DNA from 3 places in the Paenibacillus sp. MMO-58 genome. Region 3 is predicted to be linked to each of the others. Evidence: predicted binding sites of a transcription regulator. Region 3 holds the regulator's gene; each other region holds the start of a gene.
The links. The regulator LexA, encoded in region 3, represses DNA repair genes until DNA is damaged. The targets are predictions, from matches to a motif close to CGAACATATGTTCG.
Positions count from the first base shown of each region.

Region 1: a site for LexA is predicted at 3,645-3,658, ahead of WFJ73_RS14425 (SPL family radical SAM protein). Genes of this name have one in related genera too.
Region 2: a site for LexA is predicted at 3,493-3,506, ahead of WFJ73_RS08140 (DNA polymerase IV). Genes of this name have one in related genera too.

Region 1 is NZ_JBBCVY010000004.1:174,058-180,107, forward strand. Features, by position in the region: gene WFJ73_RS14405 (sugar phosphate isomerase/epimerase family protein) at 1-746, shown strand, start outside; gene WFJ73_RS14410 (histidine kinase dimerization/phospho-acceptor domain-containing protein) at 1,202-1,336, shown strand; gene WFJ73_RS33390 (ATP-binding protein) at 1,383-1,532, shown strand; gene WFJ73_RS14415 (hypothetical protein) at 1,601-1,783, opposite strand; gene WFJ73_RS14420 (ribonuclease J) at 1,848-3,527, opposite strand; gene WFJ73_RS14425 (SPL family radical SAM protein) at 3,688-4,524, shown strand; gene WFJ73_RS14430 (SGNH/GDSL hydrolase family protein) at 4,620-5,279, shown strand; gene WFJ73_RS14435 (hypothetical protein) at 5,351-5,902, shown strand; gene WFJ73_RS14440 (MMPL family transporter) at 5,943-6,050, opposite strand, start outside.
Region 2 is NZ_JBBCVY010000002.1:525,248-531,297, reverse strand. Features, by position in the region: gene recG (ATP-dependent DNA helicase RecG) at 1-760, shown strand, start outside; gene WFJ73_RS08155 (stage VI sporulation protein F) at 835-1,122, shown strand; gene WFJ73_RS08150 (SOS response-associated peptidase) at 1,207-1,905, opposite strand; gene WFJ73_RS08145 (DUF2515 domain-containing protein) at 2,063-3,370, shown strand; gene WFJ73_RS08140 (DNA polymerase IV) at 3,558-4,811, shown strand; gene WFJ73_RS08135 (hypothetical protein) at 4,808-5,284, shown strand; gene WFJ73_RS08130 (AraC family transcriptional regulator) at 5,336-6,050, opposite strand, start outside.
Region 3 is NZ_JBBCVY010000001.1:1,127,803-1,133,852, reverse strand. Features, by position in the region: gene metH (methionine synthase) at 1-109, opposite strand, end outside; gene WFJ73_RS05220 (acireductone dioxygenase) at 256-795, shown strand; gene WFJ73_RS05215 (HAD family hydrolase) at 856-1,644, opposite strand; gene WFJ73_RS05210 (hypothetical protein) at 1,672-2,181, opposite strand; gene WFJ73_RS05205 (DUF896 domain-containing protein) at 2,258-2,446, opposite strand; gene WFJ73_RS05200 (LysM peptidoglycan-binding domain-containing protein) at 2,598-2,960, opposite strand; gene lexA (transcriptional repressor LexA) at 3,130-3,750, shown strand; gene WFJ73_RS05190 (PspC domain-containing protein) at 3,833-4,069, shown strand; gene glnA (type I glutamate--ammonia ligase) at 4,111-5,439, opposite strand; gene WFJ73_RS05180 (MerR family transcriptional regulator) at 5,551-5,961, opposite strand; gene WFJ73_RS05175 (methionine gamma-lyase family protein) at 6,039-6,050, opposite strand, start outside.

The DNA.
Region 1 (6,050 bases), on a different contig from region 3:
TTGTGCCGCTTGGCTTCAATTTGACGGAGAATCCGGAATTAATTGAAGCGATCCGCCGTAAAGCGGACGAGGTGGGCATTGCTATCTCCAATTATTTGATAGGCGCCAATTTTGCCGGTAAAAGCGAAGCGGAATATGAGCAAGAGATTGAGCGTGTTATGCGGGAAGTGGATATTGCGGCGAGGCTTGGCGTGGGGCTTATGCGCCATGACGTGGCATCTTCACCGGATACGTCGATCCGAAATTTCAACAACGAGCTTCCTAAGCTGGCAGAGGCTTGCCGCCGGATCGCCGATTACGCGGCTGCGAAGGGAATTACGACAACGGTTGAAAATCACGGCTATTTCCTTCAAGCCAGCGATCGTGTTCAGGCTCTCCTTCATGCAACGGACCGGGACAATTTCAAAACAACGCTGGACGTCGGCAACTTCGTCTGCGTGGATGAGAATCCAATTGTTGGCGTCTCCAATAATATCGAATATGCGGCGATGGTACATATTAAAGATTTCTATGTGCGTCAACCTGAAAGCGACCTTGGCGATGGCTGGTTCCGTTCCACCCGGGGCAATTATTTGCGTGGGGCTATTGTGGGCCAAGGCGATATCGACATGCGCCGGGTGCTTGGCATTGTTAAGCAATCCGGGTACGACGGTTATATTTCCGTTGAGTTCGAAGGCTTGGAGCCATGCCGGTTTGGCGTGCAGCAGGGCTTAAATCAATTGAAGAAGATCTGGCAATCGTTGTAATGACAGGTGGATTAATGATCATTTTTAACAAGGGGACGCGGCATTGCTGCCGTCCCTTTTTTTGTTACACGGGGGTAGAGAATTTGTGAAATCTTAAGTAATTTTGTTTCCCGCTATTCCGACTTAACCTAAGGAGTGTATAATCACCGCTAGAAAAAGACAGGAATGTAGGTGGGTACCATGCTGTCACTAAGAGAACGCTTTCAACGAGCGCTGTTCGTGAATCAAAATAGTGAGCTGACACGAGCTTTATTACGTCCTAGTCGAAGGGAGAATAATATTATGATCGGATTATCCAAGGGGAGACGATCAGCTTTGAAACCGAGCTGCATGGAAGAAGCTTATACAAGACCTTAATCCCGTACTACAAGCAGGAGCGCGTTATAGGAATTATTGCAACGGCCGTCGATATTTCCGAGCTTAAAAACTTAGAAAAGATGCTGCGCTTGTCGGAGATGAATGCGGCGCTTGGCGAATTGGCTGTTGGCGTGGCGCATGAGATAAGCAATCCGCTGACGGGCATAAGGGGATTTGTACAACTTTTAGGCGAATCACTGAAGAGGTATGGCATTGAGAAAGAGCAGCGCTAGGTCGACTTAATACAGACCGAGCTCTCCCGTATTAACGACCTGGTCAGTGTTTTTCACGACCAAACAGTCAGGCAATGGCTTAGGGCTCTTTATCTCCAAGCAAATTATTGTTGAAATGGGCGGGGAGCTGACAATTGAGTCGAGTTCATCGGGAACGGTCGTATCCGTTACTTTTCCCGTGGAGAGGGACTACTGAGATGAAAAAAAAGAGTATTTGATCGTGAAAGATCAAATACTCTTTTTGCCTATGTTCCTAAACAACATTTACTCGTTATGCGTGTCTACGATTTCTTCCAGCACGGAGGAAGGCTCCGTACTAGCTGCAAGCACTTCTTGGTCAGTTTGGTTAGTGCCTTGGATTTGTTCGGCAGCTTGCGCTTGACGGTTTAATTGCTTCTCAACTTGTCCGATTCCGTGGGCCCCTTGATGGCCGCGGCTTGATGTCATAGGTTTCTCCACCTTTCTTGTTTGTCGTGCAACCGGTATTAATCGGCCTGAATAGTATATCCAGCTAAACCAGAATAATGATGGGAAGAATCATCGGTCTGCGTTTTGTTTTGGCGTACAGGAATTTTCCGACGGACTCTTTAAGGCTTTGCTTGTACAGATTCCAAGGCTTATGGAGCTTGTTCTCCTTCTCCAGCAGCTGTTCCATTTCCTGAAGCGTGATCCGGTGTACTTCCTCCATTAATCCTTCCGATTCCTTCACGAATACAAAACCGCGGGAAATAATGTCCGGTCCGGACACAATCTTATTGTCGTTCTTCCCGATCGTAACCACAATAATAAGAATGCCGTCGGCAGACAACACCTTGCGGTCGCGCAGCACCACGTTGCCTACATCGCCGATCCCTAGCCCGTCGACGTAGGTATCTCCGTTCGTAACGCTTCTTTCGTGAAAAGCCTCCGAGCCTGCAAAGTCCACGACATCGCCGTTATTCAGGATAAAGATATTGTTTGCTTTTACCCCAACGGATTCGGCTAATTCGCGATGCAAGTGCAGCATCCGGTATTCGCCGTGTATGGGAATAAAGTATTGCGGCTTCATAAGCGTAAGCATCAGCTTCAGCTCTTCCTGGCTGGCATGTCCGGATACATGCATGCCGGTGCTTGATCCGGAGCCGTAAATGACCTTGGCTTTCCTCTCGAACAGGTTGTCCACGATTCGGGCGACATTCCGCTCGTTCCCCGGAATAGGGGAGGAGGCGAAAATAACGGTATCGCCGGGATGAACGGCTAGCTGCCGATGATTGCCGCTGGCAATCCGCCCCAATGCGGCCATAGGCTCGCCTTGACTGCCCGTGCACATCACGGTGATTTCATTTCGTTTGTATTTATTGACTTCGGCAATGTCCACGAGCATATTGGAAGGCATATTAAGGTAGCCCAACGTAGAGGCGATATCCACCACATTAACCATGCTTCTGCCGGCCAGGGCGATTTTTCGGCCGGTCTTGACCGAGGCGTCAATAATTTGCTGAAGCCGATGGACATTGGATGCGAATGTTGTGATAAAAATCATGCCGTCCGCATTATAAAAAGCTTCCTGAATATTCGCCCCAACCAGACGCTCGGATGGGGTAAAGCCCGGACGTTCCGCATTGGTGCTTTCGGATAACAGCGCTAATACGCCGTTTTTCCCGATCTCCGCCATCTTGTGAATATCGGCGTATTGGTTATTGACCGGGGTAAGATCGAATTTGAAATCCCCGGTGTGGACAACCGTTCCTTGGGGAGTATGGAATACGATGCCTAGGCAATCCGGAATACTGTGGTTGGTGCTGAAAAAGCTGACGGGAACCGTTCCCAAGGTAATCTCGGATTGCGGTTCAATCTGATGAAGGGTTGTTGAACCCAGCAGACCATGTTCTTTCAGCTTCCCTTTGATTAGACCAAGCGTAAGCCTTGTTGCATAAATAGGCATATTTAATTGTTTAATAATATAGGGGATTCCGCCAATATGATCTTCATGGCCATGCGTGACGACAAGGCCACGGACTTTGTTCTCATTTTCGATGAGATACGTAATATCCGGAATAATTACATCAATGCCAAGCAAGCTTTCATCCGGAAATTTCGATCCGCAGTCTACAACGATCAGATCATCGCCGCATTCGATGACGTACATGTTTTTTCCGATTTCATTAACCCCGCCAAGAGGGATAACCGACAATTTATGATTTGCCGCCATGAACCAACCGCCTATCCATAAATGTTTTTTTCCTCATTTGGTTGGTTTTCCCGATCTTTAGGGTCATTATTCTCGAAGAGATTGATTAAAAGCGGAAGTTTAGTTATGATAATAAATAGAACATATGTTCCTATAATATTATTGGAGAATGGGGATTGCCATGGCTGTTGAGATCAGAGATATCGTCTCTAAGAGCATTTTAAGCGAAGCAAAGGGTTACTTGGATATCGGCTTTACCCATTCCCTTAATCCATACAGCGGGTGTTCGTTTGCCTGCAAATATTGCTATGTGAGAGAAATGCCTATCCAGAAGTTCAAACAGATCCCATGGGGAGAATGGGTGGACATTAAGACAAATGCCGCAGACATTTACCGAAACGAAGTGAATAAGCTGCGCCGGAAAAATATGCCGATTAATATCTTTATGTCCTCGGCAACCGATCCTTATCAGCCGGTCGAACGGGAAGCGGGGATTACAAGGCGGATTTTGCAGGAAATGCTGGAGGCTCCTCCCGATCTGATTCAGATTCAGACGCGCAGTCCGCTTATTAGGAAGGACCTCGATCTTATCGTCCAGCTCAAGGACAAATGCGAGGTTCTTGTATCGATGACGGTAGAGACGGACCGTGAGGATATGAAGCGGTTATTTGCTCCCTACGCGCCGGGTATCAAGCTGCGGCTGAAGGCTCTGAAAGAGGTGCATGATGCCGGGATAATGACACAAGCTGCAATCTCTCCGGTGCTGCCGTTTACGCCTGACTTTCCTAAGGTACTGGAAGGAATAGCGGACCGGATCTGGATCGATACGCTAACGATCGGAGATGGTTCCATGGGGAAGAGGTCCAAGCGTTTAGGCATGCCTCAGTTGTTTGACGACCATGACCTGACGGATTGGTACCGGAGCGATATTCATTCCAGGGTCGAGTCGTACTTTCGGTCTTTCTATCCAAGCGAGATGATCCATGTGTCGAAGAGCGAAGCTTTTCCGCTTAATTAAGCATGATTTTCAGTAGCCCTTTTTCGGATTTTTGGTATGATGAATGTGGTAGATTCTTCAATTAACTTATCGTTCGGAAGAGGGGGGCCATATTAATGTTGTTGGGGCAAAATTCGAAGCTCGTCATGATCGGAGACTCCATTACGGATTGCGAACGGGCTAGACCTAGGGGAGAAGGACTGTTTGGAGCAATCGGGAAAGGGTATGTATCGCTGGTAGATTCGTTGCTTACCGCAGCCTATCCGGAGCTGGGCATTCGCGTGGTAAACATGGGGACTAGCGGCAACAACGTCCGGGATTTGACGGATCGCTGGCAGACGGATGTTCTGGATCTTCAGCCGGATTGGCTGTCAATTATGATTGGCACGAACGATGTATGGAGGCAATACGACTTGCCCGCTCAGACCGAGCAGCATGTCTACATAGACGAATACGAAGAGAAGCTGGAGGCATTGGTGGAGCGTACCAGACCAACGGTGCAGGGACTTGTGCTGATGACTCCGTTCTACCTTGAGCCGAACGAAGCGGATCCGATGCGCAGAACGATGGATCAATACGGTCGGGTTGTCCAAAAGCTAGCATCCAAGTATAATACCCGTTTCGTGGATACGCAGGCGGCGTTCAACAAGGTTCTAGGGTTTATTTATCCGGCAACTCTCGCCTGGGACCGGGTTCATCCCAATATGTCGGGTCATGCCGTGCTTGCCCGGGCATTTCTGCAAGCGATTGAATACGATTACAACCGTGGGTTGTAAGGCGGCTTGATGTAACCTTTTGCTTTCATTCTCCGTCTGTTTTGGAAAGGGTTTAGTGGGGGAGAAGCGTTATGAGAGGGGGAATTGTACTTCTGTTCCTCCTGCTGCTTACCGCATGCGGGGGCAAAGCGCAGGATCGGGAAATCGACGCTGCCGTAGAAGAGCGGATGAATCATCCAAAGCTAGTACACAAGGACGACATGTTCGAGTTCAAGCTGAATATCGAGAAGACGACCTTTGCTGCGAATGAACCCATTCCGTATTCCGCTAGTCTGACGTACGTTGGAGACGACGAGTCATTCACCGTCTGGGGCGGACATAGCATTGTTGGGTTCATTATTACGGACGGTTTGGATTTCGATATGCAGGGAGTCAATACGTCGGAGCTGACGTCAGCGAAGCTGTTCAAAGGTAAGACGATGGACTATCCTTTCTTTAAGAGCGGCGGCTATGACAGTGATGATCCTAAGGCGGACTATTGGCGGGAGTTTTACTCCGAGAAGGAGCTAATTTTACCTCCGGGAAACTATTTGATCGAGGCCGTGTGTCTATTTTCGCTGGACGAATCGGTCGTCAACAGTCATTACAACAAAAGCGTATATACAATGATTACGGTGAAGTAAAAAGAAAGGACCGCTGCTGGCAGTGGTCCTTTCTTGTATTTTAATGCGCTCGGCTAGGTTTAGCCTTCTTTAATTCTTTATGTCCATTCGGATTCGACGATTTGTTAAGCTCCGCAATCAGCTTGTCGCCTTCAACGTCCAGGTTTGG
Region 2 (6,050 bases), on a different contig from region 3:
GTCCACGATCAAGGAGCGTCCGCACGGCCGGAAGCCGATTAAGACGTATTGGGTGAAGCATGACATGATGGACCGCGTTCTTGGTTTTATCCGGCGTGAGGTTGAAGAGGGACGCCAGGCGTATGTGATCTGCCCGCTGATCGAGGAATCGGACAAGCTGGATGTGCAAAATGCGATTGATCTGTACGTGCAAATGCAGCAGGCTTTTCCGGATTTGAAGGTGGGGCTCCTGCACGGGCGGCTGTCGGCTTCCGAGAAGGATGAAGTGATGCGCGCGTTTGGCGACAACGAGACGCAGCTGCTTGTTGCGACAACGGTCGTTGAGGTTGGCGTCGACGTTCCGAATGCCACGCTTATCATTATCATGGACGCGGAGCGGTTCGGACTTTCCCAGCTGCATCAGCTGCGCGGGCGCGTCGGGCGCGGGGCGCATCAGTCGTTCTGCGTGCTGGTGGCGGATCCGAAGTCGGAGAACGGACGCGAGCGGATGAAGGTGATGACGGAGACCAACGACGGCTTTGAGGTGTCTCGCCGGGATCTGGAGCTGCGGGGACCGGGAGATTTCTTCGGGACGAAGCAAAGCGGCCTGCCGGAGTTCAAGATCGCGGATATGGCAGCGGATTACGAGATGCTGGAGCTTGCCCGCGATGATGCGGCGGAGCTTACCGGACGGGATGATTTCTGGACGAATCCGACCTTTGAACGGATGCGTGTCCAACTGCTGAAGGATCAAATTTTTCAAGGGGAACAGCTCGACTAAGCAATATCTTCCCTCTTACGGCATATAGTTAAACGATCGAATCATCGGAATGCCGGATGGAGGTGTAAGCCTAAGTGAGTTACCAAAAGTACGGCATTCGGCCGCAATTGGTCGAACGCGTCAAATTCAAATTAAAAAATCCGGTCGTTAAGGACCGGATACGGCTGTTGCTGGGCAATGTCACGAAGTATGATCTGCAGGACCGGGTAAAGGTGCGGAAGCTGGTGAAATCAGCGACTTCTATTTTACAGGAACCGCTGACGGATATTCAGGAAGAACAGATTATCGATTTTGTCCTTGCGCAAAAAATAGATCCAAACAACACCTTCCATTTGCTGAAGCTATGGGGGATGTTCCGCTGACCGCTTGCGGTCGGCTTTTTTTTTATTTGGCGATGCTGACTACGTTGGAGTTTATACGGCAGATGGGTGCACTTTGCCCGTAATCTACCACAGATGCAGCTGGCCGCCCGGGGATACCGGTTCGATGCATTCCGCGGTGTCATTCTTGACGCTCCCGACTGCCGGGGATACCGGATAGGCTTCGAGCTCTTCCGCCGCATACGGCAGGAAAAGACGCTGCAAGGCCTGCGGGTCCTGCACGGCCCGGTCGAGCCAGAAGGGCTCGTCCTCCCGGCGCAAAATCACGGGCATCCGGTCGTGGATCGGGGCCATCAGCTCGTTGGGAGAGGTCGTCATAATGGTACAGGTGCTGACCGTTGTTGTGCCGTCCGGCGCAAGCCACGATTCATATAGACCCGCCATGCTGAAGATGGAGCGGTCCTTTCGGACAATACGCATCGGCTGCTTGCCGCCGTCCGTCTTTTTCCATTCGTAGAAGCCGTCTGCCGGGATCAGGCAGCGCTTGCGGCGGAGCGGCGTCTTGAAGGCCGGCTTCTCGGCGGCTGTCTCGGAGCGGGCATTGAGCATTTTATTGCCCATCTTCGGATCGTCCGCCCAAGGCGGAACAAGCCCCCACTGCAGCTCGCCGAGCCGGTTGCGCTGACCGTCATTAATAATGGCAAGCACCTGCTGGCCAGGCGCCACGTTATATTTGGGACGATGGTAAGGCACCTTCGTCTCGCCGATCATATAACGAATCATCAGCTCCTCGAGCGATACGGTGATGGTATATCTTCCGCACATGGCCAGTCCTCCTAAAATTTTTTTTCGGAAATTAAGTGATTTTCGCGAAACAAAAACACAGCTCCACAAAACTTGTGCGTTCTTTGCTTTTTATTATGCATGAACAGGCGGTCTGACGGCAAATACTTGTGTTACCAGGATAGGAGGAGGGCGGTCGATGTTAAGCAGGGGGAGAGGGCACGGCCGCTTCGGAAGACGGCTTCGCAAAATCAAACAGTTCTTTTCTCTGCCTGCCGCGGCATGGGATTATGCGGTGGGCAAATGGCATGGCCTCGAGGCTTCGCATGAGATGCTCGCGGAAGCAGCTCCGCTGCAGCTTGCCGAGGATGCGGTCGCCGAGCTGGACGGAGAATGGCGGAAGCTGGAGGAGCAGCAGGCGGAGCAGGTGACCGGCGCATGGAGCGGGCAAGAGAAAATCCTTATCGAACGGATTCGGGCGGAGACCTCCCGTCTGAACCGCAATAACGTGACGCGGACGGAAGCCTACCGGTTGATGTATCAACGCCATCCGGAGCTGCACTGGGCGATGCTGGCCCATCTCGTTTCCCGCAACGGCGGGTGGAATATGACGGATCTGGCAGGCGAATGGCTGCCGCAGCTGCTCCCGGGCGATAAGCGCCAGTCGGTCTTCTTGCTGCTGGAGCATGCGAATACGTTTATTTTTGGCGATGCTTATCCGCAGCTGCTGCTCTATGAGGAAAGCGTCCGCGTGCAGCGTCCGTTGTTTCATCTGCTTCCGGCTTTTGGGATAACACGGTTTATGAAGCCGGTATGGGAGCAATTCTGGCGAAGACGCGATTCCGTGCCTCTAACGGTAGCGCTTATTGTGAACGAGCAGCATTTCATTGAGCAGCGGGTAGTACAGGACGATTACTTCCGCAAAAACGTGCTCGATACCCTTTTCTTCGGCATGCAGTCGCTGCTGCAGCTGAACGCGGTGATGTTCCCGTATCATACCGAAGGGGAACGCGAGCTTCGGCTGGCCGGATTAATCATGGAGGACTTCGACGATGTGTCCGAGCGGATTGAATTCGGCAAGTCATTGTATGCGATATTGTTCGGCGTACCCCGGGTACGGGGAGGGGCGCTGGCCTTTGCGGCGAATGCGCGCCATACAGGGTCAAGGGCGGACTATGCCCCGCATCTGTTCGCCCGGGTACGCCGGGAGCCGCCCACAGCGCTGTACAAGGAGCGATTGTTAGGCGGCAAGCTTCTGCCGGGAGCCGCGCCTCTCTACAGCCCGGAGCTTCGCGATGCCTGGGCGAACCAGAAGCTCGAGACCGCGAAGCGGGAAGACTGGTTCGGCTCGGCTGGCGGCATCCTGCCGTATTTCCGAAAGCTGAAGCTCCCCCGCAGCTTCGAGTTGACGAACGAATACGGCCTGCTGCTGAACAAAATTGAGCTTGCCGTGCTTGCTGCCCAGCAGCTGAGGCAGGAGGAGGAAGGGAAGAAGCCGCGTCCTTGAAGACAGCCCCAAAAGAAGCATGCTGTTCCAACCCGAACATCAGGCTTCTTTTGGCTGTTTTACGGGCAGGATCGGCTTCTGGCCCAACTGTTTGAAATTACCTTTAAATATCCCTTGCATAGCGAACATACATTCGGTATATAATAATATACGAACATACTTTCGCATTTGTATTGGAGTGGGGATTATGGAACGTGTCATTATGCTGATTGACTGCCAGTCGTTCTACGCGTCCGTCGAGAAGGCGGCGCATCCCGAATATAAGAACGATCCGGTCGTTGTGGCCGGCGATCCTTCGAGGCGTTCGGGCATTATTCTGGCAGCTTGTCCGCTTGCGAAGCAGTACGGCGTGACGACCGCCGAGACCCTTGGCGAGGCGCTGGGCAAATGTCCGCATCTCGTCATTATCAAGCCGAGGATGCAAGCTTATATCGATGTCTCGCTAATGATTACCGACATTTTTCGTTCGTTTACCGATCTGGTGGAGCCCTTCTCCATCGACGAACAATTCCTGGACGTTACCGGTTCCTTGTCTTACTTCGGCACGCCCGAAGAAATTGCAACGCAGATCCAGACCAAGATCATGACCTATACCGGCGTATGGGCCCGGGTTGGCATCAGCTCCAACAAGATTCTGGCCAAGATGGCCACGGATATTTGGGCGAAAAAAAACGATACCGGCCAGTTCACTCTTCCGAAATCCGAGGTGGAATCTTTATTATGGCCGCTTCCCGTGAACAAAATGTTTGGCGTCGGCTCGCGGATGACCGCGCATTTCCAGCGCATGGGGATCTCGACGATCGGAGATCTCGGCCGTCTGCCCCTGCCGGAATTCAAGCGCAGGCTGCAGGCGCGGATGGGCCGCAACAGCGATATTCAGGCAGAGCTGTTCTGGCAGACGGCAAACGGCATTGACCCAAGCCCGGTCAAGCCAAGCACCCATGACGCGCAGCAAGCGGTCGGTCATCAGATGACGCTTCCCAGGGATTACAGCAAACCGCAGGAGATCGACGTTGTCCTGCTGGAACTAAGCGAGGAGGTATGCCGACGCAGCCGGGCCAAGGGCTATATGGGCAGCGTCGTTGCAGCAGGCGCGCAAGGCGCGGATTTCGACCACCCGACCGGCTTTTTCCGCCAGATGACGGTACCCGACCCGACGAATATTACGAAGGAAGTATTCGCTGCGGCCCGCACGTTATTTTATGCCCATTGGGACCGGCTCCCCGTCCGCAAGCTTGGCGTGACCTTATCGAAGCTGGTTCCCGACGACCAATATCAGCTTACCTTATTCGGCAATAGGGAGAAGGAAAGAAAGCTGGATCGCGTCACGGACGCGATCCGCCATAAATTCGGAACGACCTCGATTCTCCGGGCGTCCTCGCTGCTCGAGTCAGCCCAGGCCCGTGAGCGCAGCGTCAAAATTGGAGGACACTACAAATGAGCAAGAAACTGGAAGGAAACGGCCGCTGGGAATCCAGCCGTATGATGCTGCCTGAGCACCGGGAGCAATATTTAGAACGGCGCGAGCCGTCCAAAGCCTCCGGACCTGTCCCCGTCCCAAGCAAAGAGGAGCTTGAGCTTATCCGCGATTACGTACTGCTCCCCATGATGCTGACGATCGTAGATAAGAACTGCAAGGAAATCGAGCTGTCCTTCTACTCCATGAAGCAGCTCTTTATGAAAGCCTCTCGCGTCTTAATGGGGCATATACACACGGATCTGACCGCTGTCCGCAAAGCGCTTAAGGAGCGCAATATCCGGGTCTTCCTCGAGGAGAGCGACAGCGAGCATGGAGCGATTCATTACAAGTTCGTCTGCCGAGGCTACGAGGACCGCTTCTCCATGATCCGCGATGCGGCCCGCGCAGAGATTAGCGTCCGCATCGCCAAATATATCTCCACGATGTTTAAGTGAACCTTACAAGAGCACCCTCGCCGGCATACGGCGCGGTGCTTTTTTATTTGGTCAATTAAACTGTTCCCTGCGGTATACCTTCGGAGACATCCCGTAAACCTTGGTGAACTGGCGGGTGAAATAGTTGCTGTCGTTAAAGCCGCTTTTATAAGAAACTTCCGTAATCGGGACATGGGTTGTCTTAAGCAGATTGCAAGCATGCTCCAGGCGGAGGCGCAGAAGATAGGCAAAGGGCGTCGTTTGATAATAGGATTGAAATATCCGGTTTAAGTGCCTGACCGAAATATCCGATTTATCGGCGATTTGCTCACGCGTAAGCGGCTCAAGATAGTGGTCTTCCATAAAGGAAATCGCATTCGCCAAATGCATCAGATTTCCTTGGATTCCTTGCTGGTCCTGATTCTGATACTGCCTGGACAAATAAACGACAAGCTCCATGAAGCGTGACCGCAGCATAGTCTGATAGCCCTGAAGCTTGTCCGTGTATTCCTCAATCATAAAGGCGACGAGGGAGGATACGTATTCCAGACCCGGGATCGGCAAGCTGAGTTTGCTGCTGAAGGACTGGATATTCCGATAAAACGGTTCCAGGACGAACAACGCCCGGAAGCCATTAGAGGATCTCAGGTCGGGGCCGGCTGAAGCAAGGATGTCCGGACGGTACATGATGTTGCAGATCCGGAAATCATGAGGATCCTTGTAGGCATGAGAGGCAGCGCCGTCAATAACAAAGACATCCCCCTTCTTAATAAACGAAGCTTCGGTG
Region 3 (6,050 bases):
CGCCAAAATCATCAGCAGTCAAATCCTCCTGCTGAATCATTGTTCCCATCGCTCCGTCCAGGATGAGTATCCGCTGCTGCATCATTTCTTGTATGGTCGGTTTCAACAAATTTCGTACACCCTTCCTCCGAAAATCATTAACAAATAGTGTAACAGAATAGCCGCACTCTGAAAAGGCAGTCCATCGACATTTGACTACATTTGCTATATAATTGGACTTATCAGTTAATTTCTATAGGGAAAGAGGGATTGAGAATGGCTGAAATTCGCATTCGCAATACTAATGAACGTATTTTTGGAGAACAGAACGTTCGTGAATTTTTAGAAAATCAAGAAGTTCTTTATGAACATTGGGATGCAACTAAACTTCCTGCTCATCTTCAAGAGAAATTCGTACTCTCCGATGAAGAGAAAGCAGAAGTTCTGTCCACTTTCAATGCTGATATTACGGATCTTGCCGCTCGCCGCGGTTACAAAACTTGGGACATCATTACATTATCCGATGCAACTCCAAACCTTGATGAACTGCTGAAGAAATTCGAATCCGTTCATACACATACAGAAGATGAAGTCCGCGCGATTACAGCCGGGAAAGGCATCTTCGTTATCAAAGGTACCGAAGAAGTTGGTTACTTCGACGTTGAACTCGAAGCCGGCGACGTTATCTCCGTACCGGAAAGAATCCCTCACTTCTTCACGTTGATGGATAACCGCCAAATCGTAGCCGTACGTCTGTTCATCGAAACAGAAGGCTGGATTGCGCATCCGTTCGAAGACCCTGCTTTCGTTAAATAAGATCTTTTAAAAAAAGCCCCTCGTTCCATCATCCGATGGCGAGGGGCTTTGTCTTGTTCATTATTGCTCGAGAAGCAGCAGCAGTTCTTCCAAATGAGTAATCTCATGCGAAGGAATGATTTCGTCATTGCGAACCGCACCATGACGGTTCACCCATACGGATGTCATGCCAACCGTATTCGCACCTAGAATATCGGTAGTCAGCTTGTCGCCAACCATAATGCCATGATCCGGCTCGATTCCGAGTCGTTCCATCGCATGGCGGAAGATGGAAGCTGCAGGCTTGCCCTCACCATACTCGCCCGAGATAATGATGTGATCGAAGTAAGGAGTCAGCTCAGGAACGCCGGCAAGCTTCTCGCGCTGCAGATCCGGAGAACCGTTTGTCAGCAAAAGCAGCTTGTACTTTCCTTTAAGCGCATCCAGCACGCGGAACGTTTCGTCATAGACAAACGGACGTTTGCGGCGTTCCGCAGGGAACTGCTCTGCCAGCTTAGCGCCCAGCTCTTCGTTATCAACGCCAAGCGCACGCAAGCCGAGTGTCCAAGCTTCCTTGCGGTAACCCGGCGCAAGCTGCTCCAGCTTGCGGAACTCTTCCTGCTCGCCTTCGCGAAAATTCGCCCAGAGCCCTTCAAACGGGTTAATACCGATCATCTTCGTGAACGGGAACGTCTCATAGGATTCATAAAGAGCGCGCGCTTCTTTGCGTACGGCTTCTTCAAGCTGCTCCGAGTCAACGCCGGCAGCTTCCGCACCGGCTTGGCATGTTGCTTCAAATGCTTCTTTTACGCTGCGGTCATCCCACAACAGCGTATCGTCAAGATCAAATAGAACCGCTTGCTTCCCCATAATTCGCATAACTCTCCTACTCTTTTTCTATTTTTGTTCAAAAGGCAAATTGTGTGTTTTGGCGAAATCCTGCAGTCTGCTGCTGATCTCATCCGTTGGATAACGGTTAAGCAGCCGCGAGAATACCCAGTTTGCGCCTTTTTGCTGCATGATCACTACAGCTCCGTTTTGAACGCTGATCCCTTTAATGTTGGTTACATGCAGCTGCTTGTCCCCCGTCATTTTACGGGTCTGGATATAATCTTTGCCGATTGAAATGTAAGGACGGCGCAAGAAGAAAATAAGCGCCAGGAAAATGTAGCAGCCGATCGTTACCCAGAACATAGACGTAGGCTCAAAGGATGGATCCGTCGTAACGAAAACGGTATACATACTGATCAACAAAATGAGCACAATCGGGAATATGTAGTTGCGGCCGGTAAAACGGTCTACCTTGGGTTTAGATGAAGTGCCAATCTGCGATGCTCCATGCTTTTTACGCGCTTTGTTAATTTGGTTCGTATTTTTGCGCACTTTGCGCTCCCATGTGCGTGACAAGCTTATTCCTCCTATTGTATATTGCAAGCGCCGTTCATGGAACGGCGCCAACGCTAGCTATATAAATGTAAAGCCATTAGTGAGCAACATCGTTAGGATCGCCGTCTACAATCTCAATCGTATCCAACTGCTGGCGGAAATTCCTTTTGAAATTCTCCAAATATTTCTGACGCAATACGGCACGTTCCGCTATTTCCTCTTCGGTTAAACCTACCGTTTTATTTTTACGGGATAATTCGTTAATACGCGCGATGACTTCTTCCACTGCCTTCACCTCATTTGCTTATTACTCATCCTTCTTACCTATTTTGACTTTTAACGCGAGCAATTGTCAAGGCAATGATAGAAGAATAAGAAAAGGACAGGCAATTTCGAACATCCTGTGTCCGAATTGCCTATCCTTCCGATTATATAGCCTATTTAGGAATAATTAACACCTGTCCTGGCCGTAGCTCGACCGAGCTTAATTGGTTGCGTTCCTTAATCTTGTATATGTATTGTCTGATGTCCTTGGAGCCCTCAGTAAAACGATCTGCAATCCCCCACAACGTATCTCCAGCCGTTACGATAACCGTTTGCTCATTCGCTGCAGCCTCTTGAATATGATCGGACGATGCATTCGTACGCATCATAAGGAAACTTGTAAAGAGAAGAATGAACACTGCGGCACACACAATAAGTTTAAATGCATGACGTTGAAGGTGATGTCCCCGCGATTTGAACGTTTTAGCAGTTTCTTCATTATGGATACTTTTATAAAAAGATGGATTCATGATCATTATTATCGCTCCCCGAACGTTTGTTCTGTTTTCTTATGTCCTTAGAATAACACGAACAAATGTTTGTAGTCAATAAAAAATGCGAACTTTTGTTTTTAAGAACTTATGTTTGTACGAACTCCGGTTCTATGCTATAATTTTCTTCAAATAGTATATTGGAGTGATTCACGTGTCTAAGATTTCGAACCGCCAGCAGTCGATTCTTGAATTTATTAAGAATGAGGTTCGGGACAAAGGATACCCGCCTTCTGTTCGCGAAATCGGCGAAGCGGTTGGCCTGGCGTCAAGCTCCACCGTTCATGGCCATCTGGATCGGCTTGAGAAGAAAGGCCTGATCAGACGAGATCCAACGAAACCTCGGGCGATCGAAATTTTGGATCAAGACGGTGTTGACGGCATTATCCTCCCCGCTGTGGCTCAAGTGCCAATCGTCGGCAAAGTAACGGCAGGCGTGCCGATTACGGCGACTGAGAATATTGAAGAGTACTTCCCGTTATCCGCACACTTCGTAGGCGACGATGAGGTATTTATCCTGAATGTCATTGGCGACAGCATGATTGAAGCCGGTATACATAACGGCGACTATGTTATCGTCCGCCAGCAGCAAACCGCCAACAACGGCGATATTGTAGTAGCCATGACGGAAGATGACGAAGCGACGGTTAAGACCTTCTACAAAGAGAAGGATCATATCCGCCTTCAGCCGGAGAACTCCACCATGGAGCCAATCCGTTTGAACAATGTCACCATTCTTGGTAAGGTAGTTGGCTTGTTCCGTGACTTCCACTAATCCGTTCGAATAAAAGAGGCTGTTCCCGCTAATCCGATTTGCATTCGGTTAGGGAGAACAGCCTCTTTTTATTTACCTGATTATGGTATTATCGTATTACTTGTTGGTAACGAGGTGGTTAAGCGTGAAGAAGAAATTAACGAGGTCCGTATTCGATAAATCCATAGCCGGAGTTTGCGGAGGAATCGCCGAATACTTCAACCTTTCATCCTTGTTTGTTAGACTTCTTTTCCTTCTCTTTATCCCCTGCAATCTTATCGTCTACATCATTCTTGCGAACATTATTCCCGTCAGCCCTCCGACTTTATATAGGAGATAGAAAAAATCCCTTGACGCTTAGAGCGCCAAGGGATTTCCTTCCTAGTACAGCGTCAGATACTGATCGCGTTCCCATTGATGGACTTGTGTTTTATACATGTCCCATTCAATTTCCTTCAGCTCATAGAAGTGAGCCAAAGCATGCTCGCCTAGTGCTTCGCAGATAACGTCGCTGCGGAGCATTTCGTCGAGTGCTTCCTTCAGATCGGAAGGAAGGCTTGGCACGCCTGATTCCAGGCGCTCTTCTTCCGTCATGATGTAGATATTACGGTCTACAGGTGCCGGAAGGGCAGTTTTGTTCTTGATGCCGTCAAGGCCGGCTTTCAGCATTACGGCAAGAGCGAGGTACGGGTTAGCAGCCGGATCCGGGTTGCGAACCTCGATACGCGTGCTAAGGCCGCGGGAAGCCGGGATACGGATCATTGGCGAACGGTTGCTCGCCGACCAAGCTACGTAGCAAGGGGCTTCATAACCTGGAACCATCCGTTTGTAAGAGTTGATCGTAGGGTTCGTAATAGCCGCCATCGCACGCGCATGCTCCAGAATACCGGCCATGTAGTAACGTGCGGTTTGGCTAAGACCCAGACGATCCTTCTCTTCATAGAATACGTTAGTGTTGCCTTGGAAGAGCGATTGGTGACAGTGCATACCGGAACCGTTTACGCCAAACAGCGGTTTCGGCATGAAGGTAGCATGGAGGCCATGCTGTCTCGCAATCGTCTTAACAACAAGCTTGAACGTTTGAATTTGGTCTGCGGCTTTGATCGCGTCCGCATATTTGAAGTCGATTTCGTGTTGGCCGGGAGCAACCTCATGGTGGGAAGCTTCAATCTCGAAGCCCATCTCTTCCAGCGTCAGTACGATTTCACGGCGGCAGTTCTCGCCCATGTCCATTGGCGCAAGGTCGAAGTATCCGCCTTGGTCATTCAGCTCGGTTGTAGGCTCTCCGCGCTCATCCGTCTTGAACAGGAAGAATTCCGGTTCCGGACCAACGTTCATTGCCGTAAAGCCCATTTCTTCCGCTTCTTGCAGCGCACGCTTCAGAATACCGCGCGGGTCGCCCGCGAACGGAGTGCCGTCAGGCATATAAATATCACAGATCAGACGGGCAACGCGGTCTTGCGCAACCCATGGGAATACTACCCAAGTATCCAGATCAGGGTATAAGTACATGTCAGATTCTTCGATACGAACGTAACCTTCAATGGAAGATCCGTCAAACATCATTTTATTATCTAATGCTTTATCCAGCTGGCTTACCGGAATCTCTACGTTTTTGATCGTACCGAGTAAATCGGTAAATTGAAGACGGATAAATCGAACGTTCTGTTCCTCCGCAATGCGTTTAATATCCTCTTTTGTGTAGCTCACAGCATTCATCTCCTTCAAAAGAATTGTGAAGCAATTCTTGCTTCGGAAGCATACGCTTAAAGAATTGCGAAGCTATTCTTACTTCGTAAGCATCAGCATTAATAGGACATGCTAGCGCTTGTTCAAGAAACGGGACAACTGACCTTGAATAAGCGAAGCCTGGCCTGGACGTTTCTCCAGCAATTGCTGCTTGAGAAGGCGGTGCAGCTGCGCGTCGGATAGCTCCTTGCGCTTCACTTCGGACTGCTCGCTTACGATTGTTGCATCGTCCGATTCTTTTGAAACCGGATTCATGACTTGCTTAATGCCGGCGATATTAACGCCTTTTTCGATTAACGCCTTAATTTCCAATAACCGTTCCACGTCATTAAAAGAGAACAGTCGCTGGTTGCCCGCCGTTCTGGCGGGAACGATCAATTCATGCTGCTCATAATAACGAATTTGACGCGCCGTTAGATCCGTCAGCTTCATTACGATACCGATCGGAAATAAGGCCATGTTTCTACGAATATCGTCACCCATGTCGCATCAACCTTCCAGTCGCTCATTTATATACCTATCATAACGCCCTACCAAAAACGTGTCAAGTTGTGTTAGGTTTAATTACGTTT